Regions from separate parts of the Exiguobacterium sp. U13-1 genome, predicted to be linked through region 3. Evidence: riboswitches for the same ligand, from Rfam matches in the RefSeq annotation. Region 3 holds a riboswitch; each other region holds the start of a gene.
What was found. Region 3 has a riboswitch for lysine ahead of ESP131_RS04995 (aspartate kinase). Riboswitches for the same ligand answer to the same signal wherever they lie in the genome.
Positions count from the first base shown of each region.

Region 1: linked by a shared signal. The riboswitch ahead of ESP131_RS03450 (amino acid permease) and the one ahead of ESP131_RS04995 (aspartate kinase) in region 3 are both predicted to bind lysine.
Region 2: linked by a shared signal. The riboswitch ahead of ESP131_RS01845 (Na+/H+ antiporter NhaC family protein) and the one ahead of ESP131_RS04995 (aspartate kinase) in region 3 are both predicted to bind lysine.

Region 1 covers NZ_CP015731.1:638,412-643,822, reverse strand. The annotation lists gene ESP131_RS03455 (solute:sodium symporter family transporter) at 1-1,447, opposite strand, end outside; gene ESP131_RS03450 (amino acid permease) at 1,600-3,081, opposite strand; lysine riboswitch at 3,213-3,401, opposite strand; gene ESP131_RS03445 (MarR family winged helix-turn-helix transcriptional regulator) at 3,567-4,022, shown strand; gene ESP131_RS03440 (diguanylate cyclase) at 4,160-5,251, shown strand; gene ESP131_RS03435 (TetR/AcrR family transcriptional regulator) at 5,295-5,411, opposite strand, start outside.
Region 2 covers NZ_CP015731.1:348,551-353,961, reverse strand. The annotation lists gene htpG (molecular chaperone HtpG) at 1-667, shown strand, start outside; gene ESP131_RS01845 (Na+/H+ antiporter NhaC family protein) at 733-2,316, opposite strand; lysine riboswitch at 2,428-2,606, opposite strand; gene ESP131_RS01840 (uracil-DNA glycosylase family protein) at 2,699-3,436, opposite strand; gene ESP131_RS01835 (heme oxygenase) at 3,561-3,881, opposite strand; gene ESP131_RS01830 (methyltransferase) at 3,971-4,630, shown strand; gene ESP131_RS01825 (ABC transporter ATP-binding protein) at 4,640-5,411, shown strand, end outside.
Region 3 covers NZ_CP015731.1:974,979-980,389, forward strand. The annotation lists gene ESP131_RS04985 (argininosuccinate synthase) at 1-39, shown strand, start outside; gene argH (argininosuccinate lyase) at 36-1,406, shown strand; lysine riboswitch at 1,477-1,654, shown strand; gene ESP131_RS04995 (aspartate kinase) at 1,767-2,966, shown strand; gene ESP131_RS05000 (aspartate-semialdehyde dehydrogenase) at 2,980-3,972, shown strand; gene dapA (4-hydroxy-tetrahydrodipicolinate synthase) at 3,990-4,871, shown strand; gene dapB (4-hydroxy-tetrahydrodipicolinate reductase) at 4,868-5,411, shown strand, end outside.

The DNA.
Region 1 (5,411 bases), 340 kb from region 3:
GCACTTCAATCACGAGTAGAATACCGTATCCATGAATATAGCTAATGCCATGATCCCAGCCAAACAGTTGTTTGAAACCGAAGACGAATAAGTAATACGCGAACACGTGAAAGACAATGACGATTTTCGCCGCAATCGCCGGAATTCGTTTCATGAAAATCCCCATTAATACGATGACGAGAATTGGAATGTTGAAAAATCCTGTGAATTGCCGGATCAAACTCCATAAGCCGTCCGGCGCGTACATCAAGAACGGCGCAATGACGAAAGAAATTAAGGCAACGATCGTTCCAAACCATTTACTGACGCGAATCAAATGTTCATCACTCGCCTCTTTCGCAAACACCGGCTGATAGATATCGAGTACGAAAAGTGTCGCAATACTGTTGAGCAACGAGTTAAACGAACTGAAGACAGCTCCGAGTAAGACAGCCAAGAAAAATCCCATCAGCGAGACCGGCAACAACTCCGTAATGAGTCGAGGATATGATAGATCACCGCTCGTTAGTGTGTTCCCATATAAGTGATAGGCAATGATCCCAGGAATCAGCATGAAGATCGGAACTAATAACTTCAAGAAGCCTGTCATCAAGACGCCCTTCTGTCCTTCCTTCAAATCTTTTGCCCCGAGCACACGTTGAATGACATATTGATTGAGTGACCAATAAAATAAGTTCGCAAATAGGATGCCCGTGAAAATCGAAAAGAACGGAACGGCATCGGTTGAGCTTCCGATTGCGTTCAGCTTCTCCGGTTGCACAGTCGCAATCGTCTTCATTCCTTGAAGCAAATTCCCGTCACCCAGCGCGATAAAGCCAAGCACCGGAACTAGGAATCCAACGAAGACAAGCCCAATCCCGTTCAAGGTATCGGAGACAGCCACCGCACGTAGTCCTCCAAAAATTGCATAAATCGCTCCGATGATTCCAACGACCCAGACGACTAACCAAAGGGATTGCGTATAACTGAGACCAAATAATTCCGGAACATCGAACAGCTGCAAGACAGCAATTCCACCCGAATAAAGCATCGAAGGAATCGTGACACACATATATCCAAGTAAAAAGAGTAAGACTGTCATCCGGCGAACCGTCTCATCATACCGGTGACTTAAGTATTCCGGTAATGTCGAGATACCTAGCCCGAGAAATTTCGGGAGCAGATAGATGGCCATGATGATTGCAGCAAATCCCGCCGTAACTTCCCATGCCATACTCGACATATTCCCCATGAAGGATTGTCCATTGAGTCCAATCAACTGTTCTGCCGACAAATTCGTCAGTAGTAATGATCCGGCAATGAAAACGCCACTTAGACCTCGCCCCGCTAAGAAGTATTCATCGACGCCTTGTGTTTTCCCACGCGTCAATCGATAGGATATGTAGGCAACGAGCAACATGAAAAACGCTGCAGAACCTAATGTGAAAAATAATTCAGATGTAGTCATGCGTCTCCCCCCTATTCTTCATTCATGTTTTCTATTCTTGTAATATGTATTCATTGATTCCTTTTTTATACTTTTCCAAAACTATATTTTAGAAAACGTTTTCATTTAAAGAAATAAAAAAACCACCTTCATTATAGAAGGTGGTTCACACATTACGATTGACGCGGATGTTCTGGGAAGTCCATCTCGTCATAACGAACGATCGACGTCCGGTTTTTGAATTTATGTCCTAACCAGAAGGCAAGGAACAATGGAATACCGACGTACGTCGCAGCAATCCCAACCCAATCGATTTGATCAGCGAGGAATGCGGCATAGTTTTGACCAACGATGACAAGGAAACAAAGACCGAATGCGAACAGCGGACCGAACGGGAACGCTGGTGCAACATATGGTAAGTCTTTCAACGAGTGACCTTGTGCAACGAATCCTTTACGGAAGCGATAGTGACTGATCGCAATCCCGAGCCATGCGATGAATCCTGTCATCCCGGAAGCATTGAGTAACCACAGGTAGACTTGTCCACCAAACATCGACGTCAAGAAACAGAGCGCACCGACTGCACCTGTTGCAAGCAAGGCGTGACGGGGTACACCGTTTTTCGAGACTTTCGCGAATAACTTCGGTGCATCGCCTTGGCGCGCAAGTGTATACAGCATCCGTGTCGAAGCATACATGCCTGAGTTTCCGGCAGATAGAACAGACGTCAAGATGACAGCGTTCATGAGTGCTGCTGAGAACGCAAGACCTGCTTTTTCAAAGACGAGCGTAAACGGACTAACCGCTACGTCCGTAATGTCATTCGAAACCAAGTTCGGACTCGTATACGGAATGAGCATTCCGATGACGAAAATCGCGAAGACGTAGAAAAGTAAGATACGCCAGAAAACTTGTTTGACTGCTTTAGGAACGTTCTTTTTCGGGTCTTCTGACTCACCCGCGGCAATCCCGACGAGCTCCGTTCCTTGGAAACTGAATCCAGCAACAAGAATGATTCCGATGACGGCAGGAATCCCACCGACGAACGGTGCATCGCCAAGAGCAAAGTTTTTAAAGCCAACCGGTGGCTCCGATGTAAAGACACCGAAAATCATCGCAACACCGACGACTAAGAAGACGATGACGGTAACGACTTTAATCATCGCGAACCAATACTCCGCTTCCCCGAATCCTTTAACGGAGAAGTAGTTCAAGCCAATCATGAGTAAGAGGAACAAGGCACTGAAATAAAATCCAGGAACATCCGGGAACCAATACGTCATGACGATTTGTGCTGCGACGAGCTCGACTGCGATCGTGACTGCCCAGTTGTACCAGTAGTTCCAGCCGAGTGCAAAGCCGAATGATGGATCGACGAATTTCGTTCCATATGTCGAGAAGGATCCAGCGACCGGCATGTACGCTGCCATTTCACCAAGACTTGTCATTAGGAAGTAGACCATCAGACCAACGATTGCATACGATAGGAGCGCACCACCTGGTCCTGCTGCTGCGACGGAAGCACCGGACGCAATGAAGAGTCCTGTTCCGATCGCTCCACCGATGGCGATCATTGACATATGACGGGCTTGTAATCCACGTTTTAATCCTTCTGCTGTCGAATCTGTTGTTTGTTTCACATCTAGATTGTTCATTTCGTTCGCTTCTCTCTTTAATAAATTTTTGAGAGGACACTTTTTGAATGAAAAAACAAAAAGCGCCCTCATCTTCCAGATGGAAGATGAGAACGCAACATAATAAAATGGATGCGCCTCATTCTACCGTCGTGAAAGATAGCTCTCCACAAGTAGGTGATACCCGACTTGTGACAGTATTAGACCTATTTGATCTAATCCCAATCGATCATCTTCAAAGCGATGATTGATTTCGGCAATTCTTCCTTTCAGGTCACCTCATCTGTCGCTTGACGACATCCGTAACCGTACTCTTAAGAACTGCAACCTCCATCCCACTGGTTGAGTGAGAACTGAATTAAGTTAGTTATTACTACGCCATATTACACAAAACGCCACGAAATTGTCAATTGCCTTTTTCGAATCTGGGGTAGTCGATGGTAAAAATCCGATATGTTTAGTACACTAAATGGTAGAAGTCCACTGAGAGAAAGGATGCTGCTTGCATGCCACAGGAACGTGATTTGCTAACTTATCGACTCGAGGAACAAATGCGTGTCATTCTTCGTACCCTGCGACGTGAACTTAACCGGCTATTTGAAGGAACGGCGACCCGGAGTGAGTTTTTCATCTTACGAAGCCTTTCAGAAAATGGTCCTCAGCGCCCGACGCTTCTTGCGGAACAATTTGAGCTCGCGACGAGTCAAGTCACTGCTTTGACGGATAAGCTGTATAAACAAGGATATGTCACCCGAACACGTTCGACGGAAGATCGTCGTTCAATCGTCCTCGCTTTGACGGAGGACGGTGAACGTGCATTTCGGGATCTCGAAATCGTCCGGAAAAACTATTTACAAGATCGCTTCGGCACATTGACAGAAGAAGAGCTTGAAACGATGGTTCATGTTTTTAATAAAATTTTACAGACGATGGATGAGGATACACTTACTTCGTCTTCTTAAAAACGGTAGATTTTCTACCGTTTTTTCTATTTTATCTAAAGATTTCCCTCTGTCTAACCGTTATCTACTTGAGTATACTGGAAGTATATATATGGAAATCTGTTAGCTGGGGGAGTTGGGAGGATTTGTTGTCCATCATGAATCAATTCATCATTAACTTTTGTCTACTGTTTACAACGATTACTCTCTTGTTCTTACCGTTTCGAAATCAACCGCGTATTTCATTGAACTCCAAATGGAGCATTCGACTTATACTCGGAGCGATCTGTGGTCTGATTGCGGTTTTATTGATGTTCAATGGGATCCAAATCGATGTCGCCCGTGTTGATTTACGTATCGTTCCCGTCGCGATCGCCATGCTGTTCGGTGGTTTTCCAAGCGCCATCGTTGCGGGTGCGATGATCATTGGGACACGTTACTTTTTAACACCAGTTGATCAAATGGAAGGTTTTTATTTATCTACGCTGATCATCGTCTTGTTCATCACGACAATCGGAATCATTCGTCGATTCGTCCATGTCTCGATGCGTCATTTTCAGCTTATGGTGTTGGTCGGTATTCTCTATTCGTTACCCGCCATCTACATCCTGACGCACAGCTGGTCGACATTCTTTAAAATCTCGATTGCGTACGTCTTCTTTAATTTATTAGCTGGCTTTGTCGCTTTTCGATTGCTAACGGAATTACGCCGTCACTTCGAAAACATCCAGTATCAGCAGAAACTCGCCATGACGGATGCATTGACAGGGCTCGCCAATCGTCGTCGTCTTGATGACTCCCTTTCGCTTGTCGGTTCGACCGACCAAGGCTATTCGCTTGTACTCATCGATATCGATTTCTTCAAGCATGTCAATGATACATATGGTCATGATGCGGGCGATGATGTGTTACGCCAACTCGGCATGACTCTTGCTTCCTTGACGCGTCCAGACGACCTCGTCGGACGGTACGGTGGTGAAGAATTTTTAATCATCTTACCAAGTACTTCGGCGAAAGAAGCGCAAAAAATCGCAGAACTAGCTCGGCTGACGGTCGCACGTAACCTGTTCCCGACAGCAGATGTACCTGATCTACAAATCACGATTTCGCTTGGAATCGCGCATTCTAGTGGTTCTCATACGTCACTTGAAGCATTACAACAGGCAGATAAAGCGTTGTATTACTCAAAAGAAAGCGGACGGAATCGGAGTACGATCTACACGAAAGAACTTGCATTCCGACAAGCTTAACCTGACTGGACACTTCCGTAGGGAAGTGTCTTTTTTTACGTCTTCATTCCGGCTCTTTAGGAAAACCGATGCTTTCTACTGTTCCAAAGACGATCATCCGACTTAATTGTTCTGCCATATACTCTGATGAATACGGTCGACCGTTTCGTAACCAAGAAAT
Region 2 (5,411 bases), 630 kb from region 3:
ACAGGTGCAGGACCTCATCCTCTTCTACTCGGCGAAGGAGAAGAAGTTGATCACACTCGCGGAATACGTCGCAGCGATGCCAGAAGATCAAGCGCATATCTACTACGCCGCTGGTGAGAGTACGAATCGTTTAGATAAGTTACCACAATCCGAGCTCGTCCGTGATAAAGGATACGACATCTTGTACTTCACGGAAGAGATCGATGAGTTCGCGATCCAGATGCTCGTGACGTACAACGAGAAGACGTTCAAGTCGGTCACGAGTAGCGATCTAGGGATTGAAGCAGAAGAAGCGGAGACGACGGACGCACAAGCAGAGATGTTCCAAGCGATGCAGGAAGTGCTAAGTGGACAAGTCAAGGAAGTTAAGGCATCGACGCGTCTCAAATCGCATCCCGTCTGTTTTGCGACGGATGGCGCCGTCTCGATCGAGATGGAGAAAATCCTGAAGGCGATGCCGAATAACGAAGGGGTAGAAGCGGTCAAGATTCTTGAATTGAATCCGTCACACGCGGTATTCCACTCTCTTGAAACGGCGTATCAAAACGATCGTTCGAAATTCGAGCGCTATACCAAACTGATGTACCAACAAGCATTGCTTGTCGAAGGGCTTCCACTCGAGGATCCAGTAGCGTTTGCGAATGATGTGTGTTTACTGATGGTGTGAAACGAATAGATATAAAAAAGGCATTGGATGCGCGCATCCAATGCCTTTTTTCGTAAAATGCTACATTAATCCGTCTGTAAATCCGAAGCGGTTTCTCCTTTTTTTGAGAGAACGTTCAAGACGACGATGAAGAGTACGAATGTGACAAGAGCTCCGATGAAACCGTAGACCGAAGACTCCGTGAAACCGATGACTAAATAACCGACTGCTGCAGTGACGGCACCGACTAGCGCATACGGTAACTGTGTCGTAACGTGGTCGATATGATGTGATCCAGCCCCTGTCGAACTGAGGATCGTCGTATCGGAAATCGGTGAACAATGGTCACCGAAGACAGATCCAGCAAGAACGGCAGCAAGCGTCGGTAACAAGAGTGAGGCATCGACAGCCATGACGAGATCCGCACCGATTGGCAACATGATCCCGAATGTGCCCCAACTTGTTCCTGTCGAGAATGCCATCAAGCCGGCAATCAAGAATAACAAGAATGGCAAGTACGAAGCAGAAATCGAGTTGCTGACGAAGCTTGCAAGATAGTCACCGGTTTTCATGTCACCGATGACAGCGATGATCGTCCAAGCGAATAACAGAATCACGACTGCTGGCCACATCGAACGCATACCAGCAACGATGCTTACCCGGTAATCGCGACCCGGAATTTTCCGTCCGATCAGCATCAGGAAAGCGACGATTAAACTAATGACGACACCTGCGACGAGTGAACGTGTGACGTCTGTCGATTCAAATGCTCCAATTAAAGTAAACGGGCGATTGTCGGCAGCAAGTGCCTGAGCACCTGTTCCGAGCAACGCACTGATCGTAGCGATGACGAGAACGACGATCGGAACGACGAGATCCCGTACTTTTCCATTCGTATGTTCGTTGACCTCTTTTGCCATCCCCATCGGTGTTCCTTTTGATGCATCAAAAAGTTCACCTTTCGCGGCACGACGTTCATGCTGTTTCATCGGTCCGACAGAGACGCCAGAGTAAGCGATGTAAAGTGTTAAAAGTAACGCGAAAATCGCATAGAAGTTCATTGGAACGATCATCATGAAGGCACTAAACGCTGAGTAATCCGTAATCGAGTGCGTCGTTAAGATACCGGCGATGATGGAGATGATGAATGCGCCCCAACTCGAAAGCGGACTGATGACACAAACAGGCGCAGCTGTTGAGTCGATCAAATAGGCAAGTTTCGCTCGTGAGACACCACGACGATCCGTTAACGGACGACTAACGTTTCCGACAGCAAGACTATTGAAGTAATCATCGATGAAAATCAAGATACCGAGTCCGAAGGCGACTAAGCGTGCACCACGCGCCGTTTTGACGTGCGTAGAAGCCCATTCACCGAAGGCACGAGCGCCACCTGATGTCTGAATGAGCGTGGAAAGGACGCCGAGCAATAACAAGAAGACAAGTAATAAGACGTTCCACTCGTTCAAGGCACCGTCCGCCCAAAACAGGCTGAAGATGTTCTTGCCGAGATAGGTTATCGTATCGATCGGATTAAAACGGTGGAGTAACAGGGCACCGACGAGAATGCCGACACCTAACGAAAGAACGACCTTTCGTGTAAAGATGGCTAATAAGATAGCTAGTAAAGCAGGTACAAGGGCAATGATGGAATCTGAATAGTTGACCATGAAAAATATCCTCCTCTTTAATAAATGGCTTAAAGATGAGACCCCGCGGCACAAAAAAAGCAAGGGCACCGGCAACAAAGCCGACACCCTCGCTGGATGCGTCTTTCTTAGCCGAATTGGAGCGCTCCATACAAGTACTATGTATGGCAATCGATCGGGTGTTTCCCGAATCGACCAACGACGATATGTTAGACACATACTGTCATTTCGGCGATGTCACCTTTCCTGTAGTCGTCTTCGTTGTCATCCTCGGACCAAGTACTGATTGAAATCGCGCCTCTACCTCATCGATAGAATAGTCATATTCTGTTCTTATGGACACTTTATCATGTAATTCAGAAACGATTCAACCATATATTCTGATAATTTAAGATAAAGTTATTTATTCAGCAAAATGTTGAATGAGCTGTTTCATCAAATAGGCTTGGTTTTCTTCGAATTGTTTTTTTCGATGACCATTCGCACCAGAGGGATGAGGGAATCCCGAAAGAAGCTGATGCTGTTCGATTCGTCCGTCATGAATCAACCCACGGACTTGTGTCTCGACGACACGACCGAGCGGAATCAATAGCGCCGGTTCGCGTAGCTGATTGATTTCAGCGACGAAGTGTTCTTCTGCATAATGTTTTAGCAAAGGACTACGGCTGATTTTCGGTTGATGACCCGAGTAATTCTTTTCGCGATAAAAGACGGGTTGCTTTAACAGCGACGTCGGTTGCAATAATTTTTGATGTTGATGAAATAAGCTAGCTGTCGTCTCAATTCCGAGCAATGCTGGAAGTTCGAGTGTATCAAGCATCTGAACGAGGTTACGTCGCATCGTTCCGGCAAAGCTTGCTGTATATTTGACGAGGCGTGCCGTCTCTTCTAATGAAACACCATGATGGAGGGCATCCGTCGCTTCTTCGAAAGCGATTCGCATCTGTTCAAAACCTGGTGTGATCCCGATGATGACGACTTTTGCTTCAGTATTGACATATTCGCCAATCGGAGAGTAATAGACGGTCAGCTCGTTCTCCTGTTGCAATAAAAAATCGTCCGTCCATAATTCATCACGTCGTAACGTACGATCGTCAGGTAAGCTACGAATGGCTTGTTCAAATATAGTTAATGAATTCATGAAGGACCCTCTCTCTCTGTAATGGCACTATGATAACAAATAATACCATTTGTGACAATTCGACCCTTTCACTATTTGTATATAGGTATCTAAAAAAGGACTCGAGACGAGTCCTTTTCGTGCATCATGCGCGTTCTTTGACCGAAGCGACTTCATATGTCAGAATCTCGCTGCCGAGCATTGGCGATTCTCCTGCCTCACTACTCGCAGGTCGACTATGTGACGCTTTGAAATCGTCACTTTCCCGCCACGCTTGAAAACTCTTCATGTCTTCCCAGTACATGTTGACGTTCATTTCATCGTGTTCTTCGATATTTTGCGTCAATAAGACCTCGACGCGGATGAATCCGTCCATCGTATCGAGTCCACTTGGACGCGTAAAACGAGGAGCGAGAGCTGCAGCCATCCCTTTTTTGACTTTAATCCGGTTCGTAACGACGATCATCATAAAATCCCCTTTCAAAAAACGAGTAACGTACTTCTTCAGTATAGTACGATGAGGGTAAGAATGCCGGAAAGAAGGAACAAAAGACGATGAATGAACAGGAATACGATCAACGATTACGAATCGAGACCATTGAGATGCAACATCTATATGGTGTGTTTAGTCACTATAATCGATATGAACCGACACCTTATGCGGCACTAGACGAATTATGCGAAACCTATCCGTTTCAAAAACAGGACACTGTCATTGATTTCGGGTGTGGGAAAGGGCGTTTGAACTTTTACTTACACGACCGATTCGATTGTTCCGTCATCGGAATCGAGATGAATGGACAATTTTACGAAGATGCGCTTCGGAACATGGCGAATTACGAAAGTAGACGAAAGCGACGTTCGGGAAGTTTACGATTTGAACAGGCGTATGCTGAGCAGTACGTCATTCCGGACGAGGCGAATAAGTTTTATTTCTTCAATCCATTCTCTTCCCAAATTTTCATGAAAGTGATTGATCAGATTTTAAGTTCGGTCGAGCGTTCCTCGCGTTCGGTAGATCTCATCTTGTATTACCCGACCGATGAATACCGGGAATATTTAGAGCGACATACCGTATTCGAGCAAGTCGATGAGATTCGATTACGAGACCTCTACGAAAAAAATCATGACGAGCGGTTCGTCATCTATCGCTTTGATCCGAACAAACTGCTTCAAAACGGGTATGAATACAGTGATGAGAAAAATAGGGGATGAGGAGGTCGGATGATGATCCGTTTGGAGCATGTCACGAAAGAGTTTGCACCGGGGCGTGGGATATTCGATGTCAGTTTTACAGTTGATCCGGGTACGATATTCGGTTTCATCGGACCAAACGGATCTGGAAAATCAACGACACTCCGACATTTGATGGGATTACTGGCTGCGGACGATGGAAAGGCGACGATCGGTGGTTTTGATTGCTGGAAGCAAAGTAAAGAAGTGAAGCAATTGGTCGGTTATTTGCCGGGAGAAATTAGTTTGCCTGGAGACATGACAGGAGCAGACATGCTCGATTTGATGCAACGACTGCATGGTAGTGACCTGGCACGGCGACAACTGTTGTTGAAACGCTTTCCCTTTGAGACGAAGACAAAAATCCGTAAGATGTCAAAAGGGATGAAACAAAAACTGGCACTTGTCGGTTGCTTTATGAAGGACGCACCCGTCTATCTCCTTGATGAGCCGACCAGTGGACTGGATCCTTTGATGCAGGAGTGTTTTTTAGAGTGGATCGAACAGGAGAAGCATGCTGGAAAAGCGATTCTGATGAGTTCACACCACTTTCCGGAGATGGAAAAATCGTGCGATCGAGCGGCTTTAATCAAAGCAGGGCGCATCATCGTCGAATCGGATATTCATGAGTTGGTTCGATCGAGTCGAAAGACATACACGATCGTCTTCCGAACGGAGGTGGAGGCGGCACAGTTCGCGATGCAAGTCGGTGTTGAATCGAAGCGGCTGGAAGTCAGTTTTCAAACGGACGAGACACTGAGCT
Region 3 (5,411 bases):
CATGCAAGTGTTCATCGTCAGGCGGGTGTGACGAAATGACCAAACTCTGGGGTGGACGTTTTACGGAAAGTGCTTCCGCTCAAGCGGAAGCCTTCGGAGCATCGATCACGTTCGATCAAAAGTTAGCAAGTGTCGATTTGAAAGGAAGTCTTGCGCACGCGCAGATGTTATTTGAACAAGGAATCCTCGCTCAAGACGAGTGGACACAAATCGAGCAAGGACTAAAGCAACTAGAAGCGACAGTAGCGGATCATGTGTATACGCTAGCGGATGAAGACATTCATATGAACCTTGAGCGGTTGTTGACGGAACAGATTGGTCCAGTCGCAGGGAAACTGCACACGGCACGGAGTCGAAACGACCAGGTCGCAACCGACTTGCATCTATGGATGGAGCAACATGTCGAAGCGTTGACGACGGCATTACGTGAGCTCCAATCGGTCATCACGGAACAAGCCGAGCAACATATCGAGACGGTCATGCCGGGCTATACACATTTGCAACGGGCGCAACCGATCTCGCTTGCGCATCACTTGCTTGCGTACTTCTGGATGTTTGAACGGGACGTTGAACGGTTGACGGACAACCAAAAACGAATCCGGAAATCACCGCTCGGGGCAGGCGCGCTCGCCGGTACGACATTCCCGATTGATCGTTTCCGTTCTGCCGAGTTGCTCGGATTTGAATCGATCTATCCGAACAGCCTCGACGCCGTCTCCGACCGGGACTTTGTCATCGAATACCTCGGGATCGCCTCGACCGTCATGATGCATCTATCACGTTTTTGTGAAGAAATCATCATCTGGGCGTCGCAAGAATTTGGCTTCATCGAGTTGTCCGATGCCTTCTCGACAGGATCGAGCATGATGCCACAAAAGAAAAATCCTGATTTCGCGGAATTGATTCGTGGGAAAACAGGACGTGTCTACGGCAATCTAATGGGCTTCTTAACGACGATGAAAGCATTACCGCTCGCTTACAATAAAGACATGCAAGAGGATAAAGAAGGGGTCTTCGATACAGCGGATACCGTCCTCCAGTCCGTTCAAATCTTCACCGGAATGATTGAATCCGCGACGTTTAAGACCGAAGCGCTCAAGAAGGCGACAATGCAAGACTTCTCGAACGCAACGGAACTCGCCGACTACCTCGTGACGAAAGGCATACCATTCCGAGAAGCACATGAAATCGTTGGGAAGGCTGTCCTTTACTGTGTACAGAATGGCTGTTTCTTGAAAGATTTGAACCTTGAGACGTATCAAACATTCCATCCTGATATCACAGAAGAAGTCTATCCGCTCCTCGATCCGGTTCAAGCAGTGGCACGCCGGACAAGTTACGGCGGTACAGGGTTTGCTGCCGTTTCAGAGCAACTCGAACTTGCGAAACAGCATCTTGCGAATTGACGAATTTTGAAAAAAATCAGTCAAATGACTGGATTTAACAAAAGATGTCTGCTATAACTGTAACTAACAACCGACAGATAGAGGCGCGGATGACATGAGTAGCATCATTCTTGAAGGCAAGCATGCCGAATGATGTGAAAGGGGAAGTCCGCCGAAGTGAACGAGAAGATGCTTACTCTTGTTTGCTGGTACAACGGTTAAGATCCGTTGTACTGCCGAAACCGATGTTTCGGAGCGCTATCTTACGTAAAAGAACGAATGACTTCGTCTTCGTTTGTCCGATCGTGATAACGACGGGCCGTAGGAACGCTCCTACCGGCCCGTCGTTTTTTTCTGTATCGGGACAAAGGAGATAGGATTGTGACAACTGTACTTAAATTTGGTGGAAGCTCGGTTGCGACTGTCGAACAGATTCAGTCTATTGCGAATTATTTGAAGAGTCGCGCAGCCGAAGGTGAAAAACTCGTCGTCGTCGTTTCGGCGATGGGCAAGATGACAGATTCTTTGATCGCTCAGGCGCAAGCCATCACGGATCGCCCCGAGCGGCGAGAACTCGATCGGCTGCTTGCCATCGGAGAAGAACAGACGATTTCATTACTCAGCATCGCCCTCAACTCACTCGGCGTCAAAGCGTTATCGCAAACTGGCGCACAAGCAGGGATCAGCACGATGGGTGTGCATACGAAAAGTAAGATCAAACAGATCGATGGAGATCTGTTACGACAAAAACTCGAAACGTACGATGTCGTCATCGTCGCCGGATTCCAAGGTGTCAACGAACTCGGTGATGTCACGACGCTTGGACGGGGTGGGTCGGATACAACGGCAGTTGCCCTTGCGGCAGTCCTTGATAAACGGTGCGAAATCTATACCGATGTCGACGGTGTCTATACAGCTGATCCGCGAATCCATGCCGCCGCTCAACCGATTCCACATATCTCGTATGATGAGATGATGGAAATGAGCGCCCTCGGGTCGAAGGTCATGGAAATGCGAAGTGTCGAACTAGGAAAAAAATACGGCGTACACATCTTCGTCGGGAAAACACTTGAATCGAAAAGGGGAACATGGATCATGGGAGCGACGGAAACAATGGAACAAAAAGCGGTGACGAGTGTTAGTGTGACGAAGAACGTCTTGACGGTATCAATCAAACACGTACCGCAAACGAATGCAGCAGTAGCCGATATCTTCGAACTGTTATCCAATCGCCACGTCAACATCGACATGATCAGTCAAACGACGTTCGACAGTGACATTTTCTTATCGTTCTCATGTCCACTCGATGAGGAAGAGTTCCTCGATGAAGCATTGAAAGACATCATGGATCGCTTCACGACAGTCAAGGTCGATCGCCATAATCAACATGCGAAATTATCTGTCGTCGGAATCGGGATGCGGGATGCAACAGGTGTCGCTTCGAAATTGTTCGCAATCTTCCGAGCAGAGAACATTCCGTTCTATCAAGTTACGACTTCAGAAATCAGCATCTCATACACGATTGCACAAGCAGATATTGAACGGACGGTTGCAGCGATTGCAAACGCGTTCGAGTTATAAGGAGGAAAACAGGATGTATCATGTAGCAGTCATTGGAGCAACCGGCGCCGTCGGTCAAAAAATGTTACAAGTACTAGCCGAACTGGACTTCCCGGTCAGCCGCCTGTCCGCTTACGCTTCTGCTCGTTCAGCAGGGAACACGGTACAGTTCAAGGGAGAAGCCATCACGATCCAAGCGCTGACACCAAATATCACGGAAGACGGGATCGATGTCGCGTTGTTCGCAGCGGGCGGAACGATCAGTGAACAATATGCCCCGTTACTAGCTGAAAACGGAACACTCGTCGTTGATAATTCAAGTGCTTTCCGGATGCAGGAGACGATTCCGCTTGTCGTGCCAGAAGTCAATCCACAAGCGATTCAAGCGACGGACCGCTTGATCGCAAATCCGAACTGTTCGACGATTCAATCCGTCGTCGCCTTAGCACCGCTCCAGTCACTGGGATTCGAGCGTGTCAACTATACGACGTATCAGGCCGTATCCGGTTCTGGTCAAAAAGGAATCGAGGATCTGGCACGTGGAGCACGGGGAGAAGAGCCCGTCAATTATCCGCATCCGATTCACGATAACATCTTGCCACATATCGATGTGTTCCTTGAGAACGGCTATACGAAAGAAGAGCAGAAGATGATTGACGAAACACGGAAAATCTTCAATCTTCCAGCACTACCAGTCAGTGCGACATGTGTGCGTGTTCCAGTCACGAATTCTCACTCGGTTGCGATCAACGTCACGTTTACGCAGCCGACGACGGTTGCAGCGATCCGTGAAGCACTTGAAGGCGCACCGGGCGTCGTCCTCATCGATGATGTCGCGAATACGCGTTATCCGATGCCACTCGATGCAAGTGGTACGGACGACGTCTACGTCGGTCGGATTCGACAAGATGATAGTCTCGCGAACACGTTCCATCTCTGGTGTGTAGCCGACAACATTCGAAAAGGTGCCGCCTCGAATGCCGTACAAGTCGCACGCCAAGCAATCGAACAGTCGATTCATTCATAAAAAAGGAGGAGTTCTTCATGTTCAAAGGAGCAGGTACAGCGCTCGTCACACCATTTAATGAAGCAGGCGAGTTGGATCTACACGTATTCGAACGCTTGATCGAGCAACAACTCGCAGCAGGAATTCAGGCGCTTGTCGTCGGAGGAACGACAGGAGAAGGATCGACACTGACGAACACGGAATTCGAACAACTACTGGCGACTGCCGTTCAAATCACGGCAGGACGAGTACCAGTCATTGCCGGAACGGGTTCGAACAACACGGCAGCAACAATCGAGAAGACGTTACTCGCAGAGCGCCTCGGTGCGGACGCAGCGATGCTCGTCACACCGTACTACAATAAAACATCGCAAGCGGGTCTCGTCGCACATTTCACGGCGGTCGCTGATGCAACCGAATTACCAATCATGCTGTACAACGTTCCGTCGCGGACAGGAGTTGCGATCGCAGTCGAAACAGCAGTGACGTTAGCACGTCATCCACGAATCCAAGCGTTTAAGGAGGCGAGTGGAGACGTCAGCTTCATGGGTGAACTGATGGCGGCGATTCCGGAAGATTTCGCGGTCTTCTGTGGAAATGATGATCAAATCCTGCCGTACATGGCATGGGGGGCACAAGGCGTCATCTCAGTTCTTTCGAACCCGTACCCAGCAGAGACACAAGCACTTGCTGAGGCGTTACTCGCACAAGATCTCATCACGGCTCGCCGGATTCAGGCAGACTTGTTACCGGTCATCGGTGCCTTGTTCAGTGACGTTAATCCGATTCCAGTCAAAGCATCGCTTGAAGAACTTGGCTTTGCTGTCGGTGCGCCGCGCTTGCCGCTCGTCCGTCAATCGGAAGCGGGACATGCCCACTTACTCGAAACGATGCGGGCTTACAAAGGAGTGGTTCGATGAAACTCGCGTTACACGGTTATGGGGCGACAGGACAATACGTCGTCGAACTCGCACCACAAAGTGTCGTGGCGATCGTTGACCGGACGAAGTCATCCGATACGATCGCTTCATATGCCGAGCTAACAGAGATGTCAGAAACGGTCGATGCGATCATCGACTTCTCGCATCCGAGTTTGCTACCTGATCTGCTCGCATACGGGCTGGCGACAAAAACACCACTCGTTATCGCAACGACTGGTTTTTCTGAGGCGGAACTGGCATCGATTAAGGACGCCGCAAAAGAAATTCCGATCTTCCAGTCGTACAACATGTCGTACGGTATCGCGATGGTGCAGCAACTGCTGAAGACACTTGTGCCACTAGCAGGAGCGTATGACATCGAATTGCTCGAGAAACATCATAACCAAAAAGTCGATGCGCCAAGCGGAACGGCTGAGTTGTTATTGCAAACGATTCAGACGGCACGTGACGTCACACCGGTATATGACCGGTCACAGACGCGGCAAAAGCGGGAGACGAACGAGATCGGAATGCACGCGA